Regions from separate parts of the Kitasatospora sp. NPDC052896 genome, predicted to be linked through region 2. Evidence: riboswitches for the same ligand, from Rfam matches in the RefSeq annotation. Region 2 holds a riboswitch; the other holds the start of a gene.

Region 1 (7,623 bases), on a different contig from region 2:
CTGGTCGGAGACGGCCGCGACGGCCTTCTCGATGCCGCGCTTCAGGGCCATCGGGTTGGCGCCGGCCGCGACGTTGCGCAGACCCTCGCGAACGAGCGCCTGGGCCAGCACGGTGGCGGTGGTGGTGCCGTCACCCGCGACGTCGTCGGTCTTCTTGGCGACCTCCTTGACGAGCTCCGCACCGATCTTCTCGTACGGGTCCTCGAGCTCGATCTCCTTGGCGATCGAGACACCGTCGTTGGTGATCGTGGGGGCACCCCACTTCTTCTCAAGGACGACGTTGCGGCCCTTGGGGCCCAGCGTCACCTTGACGGCGTCGGCAAGCTGGTTCATGCCGCGCTCAAGGCCGCGGCGAGCTTCCTCGTCAAACGCGATGATCTTGGCCATCGGAAGTGGTCCTCCAGGACACGGTCGACTGCTCGGACCAGTGGCGCCCGCGACGGACGGCCCTGGTGTGCGGGGGTCCTGTCCCCTACCGCTCCCGGGGGCCTCACCGACCCGGTCCGTTTGTCACTCTCATGCTGCGAGTGCTAACGCCAATGATTAGCACTCCGGCATGGCGAGTGCAAGCTCCTGACCGCAAGCCACGACGAGCCGCGCGAACGGCGGCAGGCCCGCGCCACCCCCGGGAAGGGAGGTGGCACGGGCCTGCCGCAAGGGCGCCAGCTCGTGACCGAGCCGAGGCTCCGAGGTTCGGAAAGGTCAGACCGCCGCGCGGACCATGTCCGCCTGCGGGCCCTTCTGCCCCTGGGAAATCTCGAACTCGACCCGCTGGCCCTCCTCGAGGGTGCGGTAGCCGTCCATCTGGATCGCGCTGTAGTGGACGAACACGTCCGCACCACCGTCGACCGCGATGAAGCCGTAGCCCTTCTCCGCGTTGAACCACTTGACGGTGCCCTGAGCCATTCCGAACTCCCCTATTGCTGTGCTGGCCCTTCGACGGGTCCGCAGGTCGCGGACCCGGGTCTGATGGACCGGCCCGAGGAAACCCCCCTGGGCGCAGCCCTGCACGCCGCAGCGCCCCACCCCCGGGCACCTGACGGTGCCGGCGGAACAGACGAATGCGCCGACCGCGGCTGAATGTATCCGGATCGCCGCCCTGTGCAACAGGCCCACTGAACGCCAATTCGTCGGCGGCGCCAAGGGATAGGACGGGAGGAAAGCGACAGATCTCCGCAATGCACGCGGGACATAGCGGACGAATACCGCGAATTGCCCAAATAATTCTGACACGTCGCCGACATGTTCGAACGAAACGCCAATGGGGCATGTCTCATGGGACGGACAAAGCCTATGCCCTGGCGCGGACGAATCAGACAACGCCACGCACGGCGCAGGGCGCCGCACCGCCCGACGGTCCGTCAGGGTGGCGCGGCGCCCTGCACCCGCGCTGGTCGGCCCGGTGCGGCTCAGCAGCCGCCGGCCACCGCCGGGATGATGGACACGCCGGCGCCGTCCGCGATCTCGGCGGCCAGGCCACCGGCGAAGCGCACGTCGTCGTCGTTGACGTAGACGTTGACGAAGCGGCGCAGCTGGCCCGCGTCGTCCAGGATCCGGGCCGAGATGCCGGCGTGGTTCCGCTCCAGGTCCGAGATCACCTCGGCCAGGGTGGCGCCCTCGGCGGTCACCTCGGTCGCGCCGTCGGTGTAGTTGCGCAGGATGGTCGGGATGCGGACGGTGACGCTCATGACGGGGTTCTCCTCGCTCACGGAAGGGGGGATCGACGGGACCTCAGGACGCCAGGCCGGCGGCCCGGAACGACTCCAGGGAGGGCCGGATGGTCGCGGTGAGGCCGGCGCCCGCGACCGCGTCCAGGGTCTTCAGGCCGTCTCCGGTGTTGATCGCGACGGTCTCCCTGGCCGGGTCCAGCACGCCGTTCTCGACCAACTTCCTCAGCACGCCGATGGTCACGCCGCCGGCGGTCTCCGCGAAGATCCCCTCGGTCCGGGCCAGCAGCCGGATCGCCGCCACCACCTCGGCGTCCGTCACGTCCTCCACCGCACCGCCGGTGCGCCGGGCGATGTCCAGCACGTACGGGCCGTCCGCCGGGTTGCCGATCGCCAGCGACTTGGCGATGGTGTCCGGCCTGACCGGCCGGATCACGTCGTGCCCGGCCTTGAACGCGGCCGAGACCGGCGAGCAGCCGGCCGCCTGGGCGCCGAAGATCCGGTAGGGCCGGTCCTCGACCAGGCCGAGCTTGATCAGCTCCTGCAGGCCCTTGTCGATCTTGGTGAGCTGGGAGCCCGAGGCGATCGGGATCACCAGCTGCTCGGGCAGCCGCCAGCCGAGCTGCTCGCAGATCTCGTACGCCAGGGTCTTCGAGCCCTCGCCGTAGTACGGCCGGAGGTTGACGTTGACGAAGCCCCAGCCCTCGCCGGCCGGGTCGCCGATCAGCTCCGAGCAGAACCGGTTCACGTCGTCGTAGTTGCCCTCGATGCCGACCAGCTCGCCGCCGTACACCCCGGCCATCACGATCTTGCCCTGCTCCAGGTCGTGCGGGATGAACACGCAGGACCGGAAGCCGGCCCGGGCCGCCGCGGCGCCCACCGCGCCGGCCAGGTTGCCGGTGGACGAGCAGGACAGGGTGGTGAAGTCGAACGCCCGGGCCGCCTCGATGGCGCAGGCCACCACCCGGTCCTTGAAGGAGTGGGTCGGGTTGCCGGAGTCGTCCTTGACGTGCAGTCGGGCACTGAAGCCGAGTTCGCGGCCCAGGTTGTCGGCCTTGACCAGCGGGGTCCAACCGGGGTTCAGGTTGGGCTTGGCCGCCACGTCGGCCGGCACCGGCAGCAGCGGGGCGTAGCGCCAGATCGAGGCCGGGCCGGCCTCGATCCGCTTGCGCAGCCCGTCCGCGTCGTAACCGCGGTAGTCGTAGGCGATCTCCAGCGGGCCGAAGCACTCCAGGCAGGCGAAGCTGGGACCGAGCGGGAACCGGGTGCCGCACTCGCGACAGGACAGCGCGGTCGCGGGGCCGAGGTCGACGGTGGAAACGGGTGCCCTGGTGTCAAGAGCCATGATGGCGGAGGCCTCTCTCCTCATCTTCCCCACCGCGCGGTCGCGCGGCGGGCCGGAATTGGCACCTGTCCCGCCGGGGCCTGCGCGGCCGGACGAGAAGGTTGCCGGGACGTCGACGGGCCGTTCCCTCAGTCCCTCTGGATGAGCTCTGTGAAGTTGTGGTCCTGCTCGGCGACCGACCCCGGCGTGCGAAGGTCCGGCCGCTGTACGAAGACTGTAACCGAAGGCCCCGCGCCTGACCCCTGCCGTCCGATCCGCGAGATGGCCAGTCCATGAGGAGCCCGCCTTGTCCGTCGAGCCGATACCCGCGCTGCTCCCGGAGGTGGCGTCCTGGCTGCGCCGCCGCTCCTGGACCGCGGCCCAGCGCCCGGTCCGGGCGCTGCTCGACGCGAAGCGGGTGGCCGGGCCGGCCGGCACGGTCAGCGTGGTGCTGCCGGCCCTGGACGAGGAGGCCACGGTCGGCGGGATCGTCTCGGTGATCCGCCGCGAGTTGATGGAACGGCTGCCGCTGGTGGACGAGCTGGTGGTGGTCGACTCCGGCTCCGAGGACCGCACCGCGCGGTTCGCGGCCGAGGCCGGCGCCCGGGTGGTGCACCGGGACGACATCCTGCCCCGGCTGCCCGCGGTGCCCGGCAAGGGCGAGGTGCTCTGGCGCTCGCTGCTGGCGACCAGCGGCGCGATCGTCTGCTTCGTCGACGCCGACCTGCGCGAGTTCGACCCGGCCTTCGTCACCGGGATCGTCGGCCCGCTGCTCACCGACCCCGGGATCCAGCTGGTCAAGGCGATGTACGACCGCCCGCTCGAGACCGGAGGGGCGATCGTGCCGGCCGGCGGTGGGCGGGTCACCGAGCTGGTCGCCCGCCCGCTGCTCAACCTGCACTGGCCGCAGCTGGCCGGCTTCGTCCAGCCGCTCGGCGGCGAGTACGCGGCCCGCCGCTCGCTGCTGGAGCGGCTGCCGTTCCCCACCGGCTACGGGGTCGAGCTGGGCCTGCTGGTGGACGCGCTGGAGCTGGTCGGGCTGGACGCGCTGGCCCAGGTGGACGTGGGCGTGCGGCACCACCGCCACCAGGACGGCCAGGCGCTCGGCCGGATGGCCGCGACCATCTACCGCACCGCGTTGGAGCGGCTCGACCGGAGCCACCGGCTGAAGGCCGCCGACGACCTGGCCCGCCCGGTGCTGACCCAGTTCTCCCGGGACAGCACCGACGGCGGTTTCACCGGCCACAGCCACCCCGTGCCCGCCCTGGACCGCCCGCCGATGGCCGACATTCCGGAGTACCGCAAGCCGTGACCGGCACAACCCCCCGGGGTTTGCCACCCGCCGGCCCCGGCAAGGGTGGAGATATGGCCGATCAAACGACCGCACGCATCCTGGTGGCTTCCAACCGGGGTCCGGTCTCCTTCAGCAAGGCACAGGACGGGTCGCTGACCCTGCGGCGCGGCGGTGGCGGGCTGGTCTCCGGACTGTCCGCGATCGACGATCCGAACGCCGTCTGGGTCTGCGCGGCGCTGGGCGAGGCGGACCGCGAGGCGGCCCGGCGCTCCCCGTCCGGCCGGCTCGACCGCGGCGGCTTCGACGTCGGCGGACAGGCCGTCCGGATGCTGGACATCGACCCCGGGATCTTCGACCGCGCCTACAACGGGGTGGCCAACTCCACCCTGTGGTTCGTCCACCACCTGCTGTACGACACGCCGGTCTCCCCCGCCTTCGACGCCGACTTCCGGGAGCAGTGGTCCGCCTTCGAGGCGTACAACGCCGCCTTCGCCGAGGCGCTGGCCGCCGAGGCCGCGCCGGGCGCCGCCGTGCTGGTGCAGGACTACCACCTCGCGCTCGCCCCGGCACTGCTCCGGGCGCTCCGCCCGGACCTGCGGATCGGCTACTTCTCGCACATCCCCTGGGCCCCCGCCGACTACTTCCGGCTGCTGCCCGACGACGTGGCCGCCGCGGTGCTCACCGGCGTTCTCGGCGCCGACCGCGCCGGCTTCCACACCCGGCGCTGGGCCGCCGCCTTCGCCGACTGCTGCGCCGACCTGCTCGGCGCGGAAGTCGACCGGGCCGACCTCTCGGTCAGCTTCCAGGGCCGGACCACCCGGCTCGGCGTGCACAGCCTGGGCGCGGACGGCGAGTTCCTGCGCGAGCGCTCCCACCGGCCGGACGTGGACGAGCGGCTGGCCGCCCTGCGCGCGGCGGCCGGCGACCGCCGGACCATCGTCCGGGTGGACCGCACCGAGCTGAGCAAGAACATCGTCCGCGGCCTGCTGGCCTACCGCCACCTGCTGCGCACCCGGCCCGAGTGGCACGAGCGGGTGGTGCACATCGCCTTCGCCTACCCGTCCCGGCAGGACCTGGCCGAGTACCGCTCCTACACCGCCGAGGTGACCCGGCTCAGCGCGGAGATCAACGCCGAGTTCGCGACGGACGGTTGGCAGCCGCTGATACTCCAGGTCGAGGACGACTTCGCCCGCTCGCTGGCCGCCTACCGGCTGGCCGACGTGGCGCTGGTCAACCCGATCCGGGACGGCATGAACCTGGTCGCCAAGGAGATCCCGGTGGTCTCCGAGGGCGGCTGCGCGCTGGTGCTCTCCCGCGAGGCCGGCGCCTACCACGAACTGGCCGAGGACTCCCTGGTGGTCAACCCGTACGACGTGGTGGGCACCGCCGACGCCCTGCACCGCGCCCTCGCCATGCCCGTCGACGAACGCACCGAGCGCACCAAGCGCCTCGCCGCGGCGGCCACCGCCCTCTCCCCCCAGCAGTGGTTCCTCGACCAGCTCGCCGAACTCACCGAGCAGAGCTGACCGCCTAGCTGGCCGTCTAGCTGACCGCGTAGGGCCCTCACCGAGCGGGGATCACCGAGCAGAGCCACTCCAGCAGCGCCACCACGCCGGCCGGGCCGGGGACCACCAGGTCGGCCCGGTCGGCGAGTTCGCGCACCGGCGGCTCCCCGGTGACCGGGCCGCTGCACACCAGCAGGCCGGGCAGGCCGTCCGCGCGCAGCTTCTCGACCGTCGCGTAGGCGGCCAGGTCGCCCAGGTCGTCGCCGGCGTAGAGCACCGAGCGGGCACCGCGCTCACGCAGGAAGTCGGCCAGCGCGGCGCCCTTGTCGACGCCCGGCGGGCGCAACTCGACCACCATCCGGCCCGGTTCGACCGCCAGGCCGTGCGCGGCGGCCAGCCGGGCGAGCGGTTCGCGCAGCGCGGCCAGGGTGCCGTCCGGGTCGGCGGTGCGCCGGGTGTGCACCGCCACCGAACGACCCTTGTCCTCCGTCCAGGTGCCCTCCGGGGCGTTCGACTCGGCGAGCAGGCGCGGGAGTTCGGCCCGGACGGCGGGCACCCCGGGGTGCACCGGCGGCTCCACCAGCTCACCGGTGGCCGCGTCCCAGCGCTCGGCGCCGTAGTGGCCGAGCACCACCAGGTGCTCCAGCCCGGGCACGTCGGCGAAGCCGCCGAGGCGCACCGCCGTCGCCGCCGGCCGCCCGGTCAGCACCAGCACCGCGCCGAGCCGCGGCGCCAGCCGGGCCAGCACCGGGACCGCCCCGGGGTGTGCCCGGGCCTGCTCGGGGTCGGCCACGATCGGGGCCAGCGTGCCGTCGAAGTCCAGCGCGACGACCGCTCCGGCGGGTGCGGCGAGCAGCGCGGCCAGTCCGGCCCGGCCGGCCGGGGTGTGCGGTTCGGTGGTGTCGGAGGAGCCCATGGCCCGGACCCTACCCACGGTGCCCGGACGCTAGTCGTCAGCGCTCGGCCCGGCGCGCCTCGCGGATCCGGCGCAACCGGTTGACCAGCACCGGGTCGTGCGCCAGCGCCTCCGGGCGGTCGAGCAGGCGGTTCAGCAGCTGGTAGTAGCGGGTGCTGGAGATGCCCAGCTCCTCGCGGACGGCCTGCTCCTTGGCACCCTGGGTGTGCCAGGGCCGGGCCTCCAGGGCCAGCACCGCGAGGTCGCGCTCGGTCAGACCGGTCATCCGCCCATTGTGCCGCGACCGGGCGCCCCTACTGCGGCCGGTCCTGCTTGCTCCGCTCGACCGCGAAGTCCTGCAGCTGACCGAGGACCGGACCCGGGTCGCCCTCGACCGCCTTGCCGATGTCCTGCTTGATCCGGGCGCTGACGGCGTCCCAGGCCAGGTCGCCGACCGGGTAGAAGTTGGCCGTGGGCAGGGCGTCCAGGAACGGCTTGAGGTCCGGGTGCCTGCCGCCGGCGGTCATGTCGTCGAGGGCGTCCTGGGTGACCGGCAGCAGGTTGTACTCCTCGTCGAACTCGAGCACGTTCTCCTTGCTGTACACGAAGCTGAGGAACGGGCGGATCTGCGCCCGGTGGCCGTTGGCACTCAGCGCCATCATCCAGTCGGCCACGCCCAGCGTGGTGGGCTTGGCCGAGGCGTCCTCGCGCGGGATCGGCGCGGTGCCGTAGTCGACCTTCCCCTGGACCTGCTTGATCAGCGAGGGGTGGCCGTTCAGCATGGCGACCCTGCCGGCCGCGAAGTCGTCGAAGGCGTTCTGCCGGTTGACCGCGCCCGGGTGGGCGTAGGTGTAGCCGGGGGTCACCAGGTTGTCGCGCAGCCAGGAGAAGGTGGCGACGTTCCGCCTGCTGTCGATGGTGTAGGTGTCCGCCGAGTC
Region 2 (7,623 bases):
TTCTGACGGTTCGTCCGATCTGATCACCCCTTTGCCGTGCGCGTCCCGCCGTCGGGAGAGTGGTCGATCCGCTAGTGGACTAGGCCGTCCGGGTGGTCCGCGCGGGTGGGGGTGACGGCCGGTCCTCCGGGTGGGTGAGCCCGGGGCGCACCGGGTGCGCGGGAGATCGCGGCGGACGCTCTCGGGGGCGGGTGATCCGGAGTAGCATCCGGAAGTGGTTGAACGTGGTCCGGATCACATCCGGCCCCCGTTGAACCGGCGGCACCAGCGGACGTATGAGGCACCTTTTTCCGAGACACCTGGGAGCAGGGACCATGGCGCACACGAGCGACGAGACCGTCACCGTTCTCGTCTACAGCGACGACCGCAACACCCGCGCACAGGTGACCACGGCGCTCGGCACCCGGCCGGCCGCCGACCTGCCGGCGGTGACCTATCTGGAGTGCGCCACCACCCCCGCCGTGCTGCGGGCCCTGGAGAAGGGCGGCGTGGACCTCTGCGTGCTGGACGGCGAGGCGGTGCCGGCCGGCGGGCTGGGCCTGGCCCGTCAGGTGAAGGACGAGATCTACGGCTGCCCGCCGGTGCTGGTGCTGATCGGGCGCCCGCAGGACTCCTGGCTGGCCGCCTGGAGCCGGGCGGATGCGGCGATCTCCCACCCGGTGGACCCGGTGGCGCTGGCCGAGGCGGCCGCCACGCTGCTGCGGGCCCGGGTCGGGGCGCGGGCACTCTCGCACAAGTAGCGGGACGGGCGTACAGGCAGCGGGACGGGCCACCGCGGGGCGCGGCGGATCGTCTCAGCAGGAGAGAGGGGTCGCCGGATCGGACCGGCGGCCCCTCCGGCCTGGTTAGGCTGGCCGTACCCCCTCTCCGAACACGGAAGCGAGCTGGAGTCAGCCATGGTCGATCTGAAGCCTGCGAACGGTGGCAACGCGCCCGCGCAGGTGGTCCGCAGCTGGCCGGAGGTCCTCAACACCCTGCTGGGCGGCGACGACCTCAGCCGGGCCGAGGCGGCCTGGGCGATGGACCGGATCATGAGCGGCGAGGCCAGTTCGGCGCAGGTGGCGGGGTTCATGGTCGCTCTCCGCGCCAAGGGCGAGACGGTCGAGGAGGTCTCCGGCCTGGTCGAGGCGATGTACGCGCACGCCGAGCCGCTGGAGATCCCCGGCCCGGCGGTGGACATCGTCGGCACCGGCGGCGACCGGGCGAAGACCGTCAACATCTCCACCATGTCGGCCATCGTCGCCGCGGCGGCCGGCGCCAAGGTGGTGAAGCACGGCAACCGGGCCGCCTCCTCGGCCAGCGGCTCGTCCGACGTGCTGGAGCGGCTGGGCATCCGGCTCGACCTGCGGGCCGAGCGGGTGGCCGCGGTGGCCGAGGAGGTCGGCCTCACCTTCTGCTTCGCCGCCCGGTTCCACCCCGCGATGCGGCACGCCGCGACGGCCCGGCGCGACCTCGGGGTGCCGACCGCGTTCAACATCCTCGGCCCGCTGACCAACCCGGCCAGGGTCACCGCGCACGCCGTCGGCTGCTTCGACACCCGGCTGGCCGGGCTGATCGCCGGCGTGCTGGCCGAGCGCGGCTCCTCCGCGCTGGTCTTCCGCGGCGACGACGGGCTGGACGAGCTGACCGTCTGCACCACCTCGCGGGTGTGGATCGTGCGGGACGGGCGGGTCACCGAGACCTGCTTCGACCCGCGCGAGGTGGGCATCGAGCTGGTCGGCATCGAGGCACTGCGCGGTGCCGACGCCGAGTACAACGCCGACGTCGCCCGCCGGGTGCTGGCCGGTGAGCGCGGGCCGGTGCGGGACGCGGTGGTGCTCAACTCGGCGGCGGCGCTGGTCGCGCTGGAGATCACCGGGGCGCCGCTGACCGAACAGCTGTCCGCGGCGATGGGCCGGACGGCGGCGGCGATCGACAGCGGTGCGGCGCAGCACCTGCTCAAGCGTTGGGCGGCGGCCACCGCCGCCGGCTGAGCCCGTCCGCCCGTGCGGCCCGCACGTCGCTGACCTGCGGGTCTCACGGCCGTCCGGATGGTGGAACGCCGGTTGACCACTCCTCGGCCGGCCGCCTAGAGTCTTCGCCAGGTCATGAGTGACAGCGCGACAAGCCCCAGCTTGCTGTCCGGCAACCCTCCGTCCGTGGCGGGGTGCCCTGGGTGAGGACCGGGCCAGGCGGCGATTCGTCCGTCGGGCAAGCGCGGACCACCGGCATCTCGCACTCCCGGGGTCCTGACCCCGGAGGAGTGCATCTTCATGTCCGTCCACCCGTCGCCCGCCGCCACCCTTGCCCCGACGCTCCCCGGGACGCCGTCCGGAAGGACCCCCAGCGCGCGGCACCTGCCGGCGCACCGCGCCCCGCTCGACGTGCTCGGCCAGGACGTCGAGGTCCCGCTGGTCACCGGGGAGAAGATCGGTTACGCCGCGCTCGACTACGCCGCCAGCGCGCCCGCGCTGCGGCGGGTCTGGGACGACGTGGCCGCCTACGCCCCCTACTACGGCAGCGTGCACCGCGGCGCCGGCTACCTCTCGCAGCTCTCCACCGACCTGTTCGAGCAGAGCCGGCGGACCGTCGCCGACTTCCTCGACCTGCGCGACGGCGACCAGGTGGTCTTCACCCGCGCCACCACCGACTCGCTCAACCTGCTGGCGGGCGTGCTGCCGGCCGGCACCCGGGTGTTCGCCTTCGAGACCGAGCACCACGCCTCGCTGCTGCCGTGGCGCCGGGACGGCCTGACGGTGAGCTACCTGCGCGCCCCGCGCTCGCACGCCGAGGCGGTCGCCGCGCTGGACGCGGCGCTGGCCGAGTACCCCGAGGGCCCGCGGCTGTTCTGCGTCACCGGCGCCTCGAACGTCACCGGTGAGCTGTGGCCGGTGGCCGAGCTGACCGAGGTGGCGCACCGGCACGGCGCCCGGGTGGTGCTGGACGCGGCGCAGCTCGCGCCGCACCACCGGGTCTCGGTCCGCGAGCTGGACGTCGACTGGGTGGCCTTCTCCGGGCACAAGCTCTACGCGCCGTTCGGGGCCGGGGTGCTGGCCGGGCGATCGGACTGGCTGGACGCCGCCGAGCCGTACCTGGCCGGCGGCGGGGCCAGCCGGACGGTGGCCCGGGAGGCGGACGGTTCGGTGGCCGTCGAGTGGCAGCACGGCCCGGCCCGACACGAGGCGGGTTCGCCCAACGTGATCGGCGCCTACGCCGTCGCCTCCGCCTGCCGGGCGCTGACCGAGGCCGGCTTCGAGGAGCTGGAGGCCCGCGAGCGGCTGCTGGTCGAGCGGCTGACGGCCGGCCTGACCGCGGTTCCCGAGGTCCGGGTGCTCAGCCTGTTCGGCGCCGACGCGCCGCGGGTGGGTGTGCTGTCGTTCGTCGTGCGGGGCTGGAACAGCTCGCACTTCGCGGCGGCGCTCTCGGCGGAGTACGGCATCGGGGTCCGGGACGGACTGTTCTGCGCGCACCCGCTGGTGCGCACGCTGCTCGGCGGGGACGCGGCCGGTGCTCCCTCGGAGTGCGGCGCCCCCGAGCCGTCGCTGCCGGGGGAGCGCAGCCTGAACGCGATCCGGGTCAGCTTCGGCGCCGGGACGCCGGACGAGCACCTCGACCGCTTCCTGGCCGCCGTCCGGGAGCTGGTCACCGACGGTGCGCGCTGGACCTACCGCAACGAGGGCGGGCGGTGCGTGGCCGACACCCGGCGCTGAGACCGGTCCGGCGGAAAGGTCCGCCGGACCCGGCCTCAGCCGTCCAGGCCGAGTGCGAAGGCGGCCTCCAGGTCGTGCTGGGAGTAGGTGCGGAAGGCGATCTGGGTCTCGGTGTGCTCGACGCCGGGGACCTTGTTGACCCGGCCCGGGATCACCTCGGCCAGATCGTCGTGGTGCCGCACCCGGACCATCGCCACCAGGGAGTAGCCGCCGGTCACCGAGTAGACCTCGCTGACCCCCTCGATGGCGGCGACCTCCTCGGCGATCTCGGGGATCCGGTCGGCGGCGGTCTTGATCAGGACGATGGCGGTGATCACTCGAAGGCTCCGGGGTCGGGGGCGAGCGGCTGGAGGTCGGTGGGGCCAGGGTATCGGGCCCGCCGTGAGGCGGCCCACAGCGCCAGGAAGCCGGCGCTGAAGCCGATCACATGCGCCAGGTAGGCCACCCCGGGGCCGGCCTGGTGCACCGACCACCACTGCACGGCGAACCACAGGCCGAGCACCAACCAGGCCGGCAGCCGCAGCGGCAGGAAGAAGAGCAGCGGGACCAGCGCGGTCACCCGGGCCCGTGGGTAGAGCCGCAGGTAGCCGCCGAGCACCCCGGCGATCGCGCCCGAGGCGCCGACCAGCGGCTGCAGCGCCTGGGGATCGGTGCTGTCGGCCAGCGCGTAGCCGTAGCCGGCCAGCGCGCCGACGGCCAGGTAGAAGAGGAGGAAGCGCGGCCGGCCCAGCCGTTCCTCCACCCCGGTGCCGAAGACCAGCAGGAAGAGCATGTTGCCCAGCAGGTGCAGCCAGCCGCCGTGCACGAAGAGCGAGGTGAACACGGAGAGCAGCGGGTTCTTCCGCGGGGTGCCGACCGGCGGGCAGCCGGGCAGCGCGGGGGCGGCGCCGGCGGCCTGAGCGGCGGTCAGCGGACGGCCGCTCAGCAGCTCGGCCGGGATCGCCCCCCAACGCTGCTGGTAGCGCTGGGCGGCGCAGTTCCGGGCGACCTGGGTGCTGCCGTAGTGGGGGGCGATCCCGCTCGGGCCGGCCAGGAAGACCACGCAGTTCACCGCCACCAGCAGGTAGCAGGCCAGCGGGACCGGGCCGGCCGCCGGGGGCCGGGTGGAGCGGAGCCGGTCGCGCCAGGGGATCACCATGGGCCGATCCTTGCTGGCCCGGCCGCCGCGCGCACCGCGCCCTGCTGCGAGCGGGTTACCCGCCGCCGACGCAGCCGCTGGTGGCAAGGGGTATCCGGTGGCCGACGCGGTGTGGTCAGGCCCTAGGCTTGGAGCCGGGGCGGCAGCACGGCCGTGCCCGGGACCAGTCGAGAGGACCCACCGATGACCGTCCCCGTGCCCACCGCCGAGACCCGCTGGCGCTGCACGCTGTGCGGCAACCTGACCCGGTTCGACGTCACCCGCTCGTCCCGGGCGGTGGAGTACGTCCATCTGGACCTGGCCGGCGAGCCGACGGTGGAGGAGCGCGAGGTGCTCAGCGAGACCGTGGAGTCGGTCCGCTGTCGCTGGTGCAACGCGGTCGACCAGGTCGAGCTGGTGCCCCGGCCGGACGCCCCAGCCGCCGACTGAGCGTGACCGTCCCGGGATGGGACGGGTGGGCGGTGTGGTGTCCGAGGTGGCACCGTTCACGCGACAATTGCACAGAGCGGTGGGTTTTGGGCATCGGCAGCCGGCCGTACGGCCCCCGCAGACCAGGATCGGAGCCGAGGACGCCATGGACGCAGCGAGGGAGGCCGCCGAGCCCCAGGGGCAGCCGCCCGCCACCCCGGAGCCCGGGGTGGACGCCGCCGAGCAGGCCTCCGGCGCCGCTGAGCAGCTCGATCGGCCGCTGCCGGAGGGGGTTCGTCGCCGGGTGGTCGGCCTGGCCGCCGACGCGCTCGGCGGGCTGACGCCGACCGAGCTGCCCAGCACGCTCCGTCCGTATGCGAAGTTCACCCCCGCGCGGCGCGCCAAGTACGCCGGGACGGCGCTGGCGTCGGCGCTGGAGGCGGAGCCGGTGTTCCGGTCGCGGATAGCGGACCGGCTGCGGCTCGGGCAGCCGGATCTGGTGAAGGCGCTGGAGGCGGGCAGTGTCCCGAGTGCTGCCGAGCCGTTGGACGTCGCCGCCGCCGCCTACCTGCTGCGCCCGCGCGGCTGGACCCGGCTGGTCGCCGAGGCCGGTGAGCAGGCCGAGCGGGCCGGTGTCGAGGACGCCGCGGCGGAGGCCGCCCGCCAGGTGGAGAAGCTCCAGGAGGAGCTGGCCGCGGTGCGCGCGCAGGCCCGGGCCGACCTGGAGCGGCAGCGGGCCGAGTCGGAGGGGGTCCGCAAGGAGCTGGAGGCGCTCCGTCGCCGGCTGCGCAGCCTGGAGAGCGACACCCGCCGGGCGCAGGCGGAAAGCCGGCGACTGCAGGGCGAGTTGACCGCGGCGGCGGCCGCGACCGCCACCGAGCGCGGCGCGGCGGAGGGGGAGAGCCGCCGACTGCGGCACCGGGTGGCCGAGCTGGAGAGCGCGTTGGAGAGCGGCCGCCGGTCGGCCCGGGAGGGCCGCAGCGTCGAGGACATGCGGCTGCGGCTGCTGCTGGACACCCTGCTCCAGTCGGCCCAGGGCCTGCAGCGCGAGCTGGCGCTGCCGGTGACCCAGCTGCACCCGGCGGACCTGGTGGACGCGGTGGTCCCCGGCTCGGCCTCGCCGCACGACGTGGCCCGGCGTGGACTGGCCGACGACGACCCGGCGCTGCTCGACCAGCTGCTGGCGATTCCCCAGGTCCACCTGGTGGTGGACGGCTACAACGTGACCAAGACCGGCTACCCGACCCTGCCGCTGGAGCAGCAGCGGATGCGGCTGCTGGGCGGGCTGGCGATGCTGGCCCAGCGCACCCAGGCCGAGGTGACCTGCGTCTTCGACGGGCAGGACCTGGACGTCCCGGTGATCATGGCGCCGCCGCGTGGCGTGCGGGTGCGGTTCAGCCGGACCGGGCAGACCGCGGACGAGCTGATCCGCCAGCTGGTCCGGGCCGAGCCGCAGGGCCGCCCGGTGGTGGTGGTCTCGGCCGACCGCGAGGTGGCCGACGGCGTGCGCAAGGCCGGTGCCCGGCCGGTCGCCTCGGTGCTGCTGCTCAACCGGCTCGCGCGCAGCTGACGCCGGCTCGGGCGCCCGAGCCGGCGTCGCGGGGAAGCCGTGACGGCCGCTGAACCGGGGGTGGTTCGCAGGGCCAAGGGAGTGGCGCGGCGATGTGACATTCACTAGGGTCTGGCGTCAAAACAATTTTTCCGGCCACTCACTCCATGGAGTGAGACCGCAGGAAGAAGGAGCCCCGCGTGGCGTCGCACCGCCGTGCCAAGCAGCCGAGTCGTGCCCGGGTCGCCGTGCTCACCGCCGCCGCGGCGACGGTGGTCGCCCTCTCCGCGCAGAGCGCCTGGGCCGATCCGCAGCCGTCGGTCAACGACGTCAAGGCGCAGATCGACAACCTGAACACCCAGCAGGAGCAGGCCTCCCAGCAGTTCGACGGTGCGCAGGAGAAGTCCGACCAGCTGCGCCAGCAGGCCTCCCAGCTGCAGGACGAGGTGGCCCGGGCCCAGGACCAGGTGACCCAGCTGGAGCAGGGTCTGGCCACGGTGGCCGGCGAGCAGTACATGAGCGACGGGATCGACCCGTCGGTACAGCTGATGCTCAACTCCGACCCGTCCGGCTACCTCTCCCAGGCCGCCAGCCTGGACCAGGCGACCACCACCGAGACCGACGCGCTCAAGTCGCTGCAGTCCGAGGAGCGGACGCTCAACCAGGAGAAGGCGGAGGCCTCGGCCACCCTGGCCGAGCTGGACGCCACCACCACCACGCTGAACAGCGCCAAGTCCCAGGTGCAGACCAAGCTGCAGCAGGCGCAGTCGCTGCTCAACTCGTTGAGCGCCAGCCAGCGGGCGGCCCTGCAGGCGGCCGAGCAGCAGGACGAGGGCGAC

What was found. A riboswitch is a leader RNA that binds a small molecule or an ion and turns the genes downstream of it on or off. The one in region 2 is predicted to bind S-adenosylmethionine.
Region 1: another riboswitch for S-adenosylmethionine. It lies ahead of thrC (threonine synthase); the one in region 2 lies ahead of ACIGXM_RS17465 (aminotransferase class V-fold PLP-dependent enzyme).

Annotation. Positions count from the first base shown of each region.
Region 1 covers NZ_JBITZU010000024.1:63,926-71,548, reverse strand. Annotated here, with positions in the region: gene groL (chaperonin GroEL) at 1-387, opposite strand, end outside; gene ACIGXM_RS30810 (cold-shock protein) at 703-906, opposite strand; gene ACIGXM_RS30805 (MoaD/ThiS family protein) at 1,410-1,688, opposite strand; gene thrC (threonine synthase) at 1,732-3,012, opposite strand; SAM riboswitch class I at 3,030-3,160, opposite strand; gene ACIGXM_RS30795 (glucosyl-3-phosphoglycerate synthase) at 3,323-4,303, shown strand; gene ACIGXM_RS30790 (trehalose-6-phosphate synthase) at 4,357-5,811, shown strand; gene otsB (trehalose-phosphatase) at 5,849-6,706, opposite strand; gene ACIGXM_RS30780 (DUF3263 domain-containing protein) at 6,744-6,971, opposite strand; gene ACIGXM_RS30775 (extracellular solute-binding protein) at 7,000-7,623, opposite strand, start outside.
Region 2 covers NZ_JBITZU010000007.1:242,740-250,362, reverse strand. Annotated here, with positions in the region: gene ACIGXM_RS17475 (hypothetical protein) at 315-740, shown strand; gene trpD (anthranilate phosphoribosyltransferase) at 897-1,973, shown strand; SAM riboswitch class IV at 2,084-2,203, shown strand; gene ACIGXM_RS17465 (aminotransferase class V-fold PLP-dependent enzyme) at 2,253-3,689, shown strand; gene ACIGXM_RS17460 (Lrp/AsnC family transcriptional regulator) at 3,725-4,006, opposite strand; gene ACIGXM_RS17455 (rhomboid family intramembrane serine protease) at 4,003-4,827, opposite strand; gene ACIGXM_RS17450 (hypothetical protein) at 5,011-5,256, shown strand; gene ACIGXM_RS17445 (NYN domain-containing protein) at 5,402-6,805, shown strand; gene ACIGXM_RS17440 (NlpC/P60 family protein) at 6,985-7,623, shown strand, end outside.